Regions from separate parts of the Streptomyces boetiae genome, predicted to be linked through region 1. Evidence: riboswitches for the same ligand, from Rfam matches in the RefSeq annotation. Region 1 holds a riboswitch; the other holds the start of a gene.
What was found. A riboswitch is a leader RNA that binds a small molecule or an ion and turns the genes downstream of it on or off. The one in region 1 is predicted to bind glycine.

Region 1 (2,381 bases):
TGGTCCGGGAGTCGGCCGCGCGGCTGCTGGAGGGGGTGGACACCACGGCCGGGGTGCGGCTGCTGGGCGTCGGTGTCTCCTCGCTGGCGGCCTTCACCCAGGAGGACCTGTTCGCCCAGGCGGGCGGGACCCCGGGGCCCGGCGCCCCCGAGCCGGGAGAGCCCCCGGCGGGGGAGGCGGGACCGCGCGGGCCGGACGCGCCCGGCCCGTGGCTGCCCGGGGTGGACGTGACGCATGCGACGCTGGGGCCGGGGTGGGTGCAGGGCAGCGGTCTGGGCCGGGTCACCGTCCGCTTCGAGCGGCCCGATTCCCAGCGGCCGGGCCGGGTGCGGACGTTCCGCGCCGACGACCCCGAGCTGGCCCGCGGCGACCCCCTGCCGCTCGTCCCCGCTTCCGGGTCTCCGCCCGCCGCCGCTCCGGGCCCCGGGCCCAGGCCCCCGCCCGGCAGCGGCGAACTCGCCTGCCCGCGGGGTGACTTACGGCCCCCCGGCCGAGGCCAGCGGCCCCGGCCCGGCACGGTCAACGGCCGCGGCCGTCCCCGGCCCGCGGCCTCCGCCCCGGCGTCCGCACCGGCTCAGGACTCGTCCTCCGCCCGGCCCGCCAGGTGCCCGAAGTCCCGGTCGGGCTCCGGGGGTCCGGGCGGCACGTCCAGGCCGTAGTGCTCGTAGAGCTGGAGCTCCTGCTCGGGGGAGAGGTGCCGCCCCACGCCGAAGTCCGGAGCCTCCCGGATCAGGGCCCGGGTGAACGGCACGCGCAGCGCCTCGTCCACCAGCTCGCTCGGCGCCAGCGGCACGAACGCGTCGCGGCTGAACAGCCCGGTCCGCAGGGCCGCCCACTCCGGCACGCCGGTCGCGTCGTCGAGGTACACCTCGTCCACGGTGCCGATCTTGACGCCGTCACGGTCGAACGCCTTGCGGCCGATCAGGCTCCGCGGGTCGATGTCCGTCTGCACGCTTCCTCCCACTGATCGCGGCCGGAGAGGGACGAAGCAACCCTCTGCCTCCTACGAAACGGCACAATTCGCCCGCTGGCCAGTCGAGTGCATCCAGGTTTCCCGCCCGGCCCGCGCTGGTAGGCTCCGGAGAAGGCTGACAACCTCGCGCGGGAGAGTCCCGCCGCCAGCGGCGGGCGCCGAAGGAGCAACTCCTCCCCGGAATCTCTCAGGCCCCCGTACCGCGCGAGCGAAGCCACTCTGGAAAGCAGGGCGGCGCGGAGCCCGCTCCCCGCCCCCTCACCGACGGTGCAAGCCGCGGCGCCCCACCCGGGCGGCGCGGTGAAGCTCTCAGGTCGCCATGACAGAGGGGGAGGCACGCCGGGCACCGTCGCCCGGCGCCCCGCAGGTCCCCGCGACCCTCAGGAGCCTCCCCATGACCGCGCCCCGCCCCTCGCTCTCCGCCCTGGAACAGCACACCCCCTTCGCCGCCCGCCACATCGGCCCCGGGCCCGGGGACCGGGCGAAGATGCTCGCCCAGGCCGGCTTCGGCTCGCTGGACGAGCTGACCGCCGCCGCCGTCCCCGAGGCCATCCGCACCGACGGCCCGCTGCGGCTTCCCGAGGCCCGCGACGAGGCCGCCGTGCTGGCCGAGCTGCGCTCCCTGGCCGCGCGGAACACCGTCCTGCACCCCATGATCGGCCTGGGCTACCACGGCACGTTCACCCCGCCCGTGATCCAGCGCAACGTCCTGGAGAACCCCGCCTGGTACACCGCCTACACGCCCTACCAGCCGGAGATCTCCCAGGGCCGCCTGGAGGCGCTGCTCACCTTCCAGACCGTGGTCGCCGACCTCACCGGCCTGCCCACCGCAGGGGCCTCCCTGCTGGACGAGGCCACCGCCGCGGCCGAGGCCATGGCCCTGTCCCGGCGCGTGGCCAAGGGCCGCGGCCCCGTCTTCCTGGTGGACGCCGACTGCCTCCCGCAGACCGTCGCGGTCGTGCGCACCCGCGCGGAGCCCACCGGCGTCGAGGTCCGCGTCGCCGACCTCTCCGGCGGCATCCCCGAGGACGCGGCCGAGCGCGGGATCTTCGGCGTGCTGCTCCAGTACCCCGGCGCCTCGGGGGCCGTGCGCGACCCGCGGCCCGTCGTCGAGCGGGCCCACGAGCTGGGCGCGGTGGTCACCGTCGCCGCCGACCTGCTCGCCCTCACCCTGCTGACCCCGCCCGGCGAGCTGGGGGCCGACATCGCCGTGGGCACCAGCCAGCGCTTCGGCGTCCCCCTCGGCTTCGGCGGCCCGCACGCCGGCTACCTCTCGGTCCGCGCCGCCTACGCCCGCAACCTCCCGGGACGCCTCGTCGGCGTCTCCCGCGACGCCGCAGGACGCCCCGCCTACCGGCTGGCCCTCCAGACCCGCGAACAGCACATCCGCCGCGAGAAGGCCACCAGC
Region 2 (2,381 bases), on a different contig from region 1:
CGCGCCTCGTCGTCCACGTGGTCCAGCTCCACGCCCACGAACAGCGAGGGCGCCCCGCCCTCCGCGCTGGCCAGGCCCCGGCGCGCGGTGCGGACGTACCACAGCTGGGACAGCTCGGCCGCCGCGGCGTTGAGGAAGTCGACCGGTTCGTCCTGCCAGTCCGGCTGGAAGAGACGCATCCGTGCTCCGGACGGCCCGCCCGGCGCACGCTGGCCCGGGGTCGCGCGGCACAGCTCCGCCACCGCCGAGGGCGGCACGGGGATGCCCACGGTGCCGCCCGGGTTGACGGCGATGCCGACCTGCGGGGGCAGCCCGCGCGCGAACTGCCAGGCCGGGGCGACGCTGAACGGCAGGTGCGAGGCGCCGCCCAGGTGCAGTTGCTCGGCGGAGGAGAAGACCGGGACGTACGGGCCGCCGTTCAGCTCTATCGTGGGCAGGTCCAGCGTCCGGCTCTCCGGGCCGCCGCCCTCGGGCAGCGGGATCCACAGGGCGCTGCGGGCCAGCGTGGTCAGCAGCCGCGGCCCCGCGTCCGCCACGCCCAGCGCGCCGGCCAGCGCCTCCTCCAGCTCGTTGCTCGGCCAGCCGCCGCCGTACCCCGGGCCGTGTCCCGGAACGCCCGTCCCCATGCCGTCTCCCCACCTCTCGCTCGTCGGCGTCACCGTCGCGCCCGCGCCCTCGCCCTGCGCCGGTCATGTACGCCGTCCTCCGCCCTGGCACCTTAGTGGCCCGGGGGCCCGCGGGCCGCGCCGGCGGGGGCGTTCGTGCGATGATGTGGTGGCGGCGCCCGGCGCCGCGCCCCGTACGTCCACGGCGTGCGGACGCCAACTGCATACCGGCCGTTCGACCATGCGCGGGAGAGTCCCCGGTCCGCCCGGGGCGCCGAAGGAGCAAGTCCTCCCTTGAATCTCTCAGGCCCCGATACCGCGCGTCGGGAGGCGAATCTGAAAAGCGGACCGCGCCGTCGCGGTCCCACCCACGGTGCAAGCCGCTCGCGGCGAACCTCTCAGGTGCCGATGACAGATGGGGAGGCCCCGGACGCGCGCGCCCGGCCCGCCCCCGACCTGCCCATCTGGAGCCAGCCATGACGGACACCCTTCGCACGACGGCCCTCGACGGCGTGCACCGCGCGCTCGGCGCCATTCTCACCGGCTTCGCCGGCTGGTCCATGCCGCTGCGCTACGGCAGTGAGCGCGCCGAGCACCAGGCCGTGCGCACGGCCGCCGGCCTCTTCGACCTCTCGCACATGGGCGAGATCACCGTGAGCGGGCCCGAGGCGGGGGCGTTCCTCGACTACGCGCTGGTCGGCCGGCTCTCCGCGGTCCCGGTGGGGCGCGCCCGTTACACCATGATCTGCGCGGAGGACGGCGGCATCCTGGACGACCTGATCGTCTACCGCCTCGGGCCCGAGACCTACCTGGTCGTCGCCAACGCGTCCAACGCCGCGGCCGTGCTGGGGGCCCTGAACGACCGCCTGGCCGGGCCCGCGGAAGCCGCTTCGCGAGGGTTCGACGCCGAGGTCCGCGACGACCGGGACGCCTACGCCCTCCTCGCCGTCCAGGGACCGGCCGCCGCCCGCGTTCTCGGCGGCCTGACCGACGCGGACCTGCCGGGGCTGAAGTACTACGCCGCGCTGCCCGCCACCGTGGCCGGCCGCGCCGCCCTCCTCGCCCGCACGGGCTACACCGGCGAGGACGGCTTCGAGCTGTTCTGCGTGCCCGACGACGCGGAGGCGCTGTGGGGGGCGCTCACGGAGGCCGGCGCGCCCCATGGCCTCACCCCCTGCGGCCTGGCCTGCCGGGACACGCTGCGCCTGGAGGCCGGCATGCCGCTGTACGGGCACGAACTCACCGCCGCCACCACCCCGTTCGACGCCGGTCTGGGCCGGGTGGTGAAGTTCGACAAGCCCGGGGCGTTCGTGGGGCGCGCGGCGCTGACCGCCGCCGCCGAACGCGCTGCCACCGCGCCCCCGCGCACGCTGGTCGGCCTCGTGTCGCGCGGGCGCCGGGTGCCGCGCGCCGGTTACGCCGTGGTGGACGCCTCCGGCGCGGTCGTCGGCGAGGTGACCTCGGGCGCGCCCTCGCCCACGCTGGAGCGGCCCATCGCGATGGCGTACGTGGACGCCGCGCACGCGTCGCCCGGCACCGAGGGCGTTGCCGTGGACATCCGCGGCAGCCACGAGCCGCACGAGGTCGTCGCCCTGCCGTTCTACCGCCGCCCGTCCTGACCCCCGTGCGCGGGGCGTGCGCCCCACGCGATCCCTTCGAGCCCCCGAGTCCCCATCCGCCCCGCCCTTCCCGAGTAACGAGGAGAAACCCGCCCATGAGCGACGCCAACCCCCCGCAGCTCCGCTACAGCAAGGAGCACGAGTGGCTCGCCCCCGC

Region 2: linked by a shared signal. The riboswitch ahead of gcvT (glycine cleavage system aminomethyltransferase GcvT) and the one ahead of gcvP (aminomethyl-transferring glycine dehydrogenase) in region 1 are both predicted to bind glycine.

Annotation. Positions count from the first base shown of each region.
Region 1 is NZ_JAVREN010000049.1:24,596-26,976, reverse strand. It holds gene RM780_RS23500 (DNA polymerase IV) at 1-659, shown strand, start outside; gene RM780_RS23495 (PRC-barrel domain-containing protein) at 575-952, opposite strand; glycine riboswitch at 1,093-1,186, shown strand; gene gcvP (aminomethyl-transferring glycine dehydrogenase) at 1,368-2,381, shown strand, end outside.
Region 2 is NZ_JAVREN010000008.1:77,130-79,510, forward strand. It holds gene RM780_RS07930 (enhanced serine sensitivity protein SseB) at 1-626, opposite strand, end outside; glycine riboswitch at 842-934, shown strand; gene gcvT (glycine cleavage system aminomethyltransferase GcvT) at 1,082-2,224, shown strand; gene gcvH (glycine cleavage system protein GcvH) at 2,320-2,381, shown strand, end outside.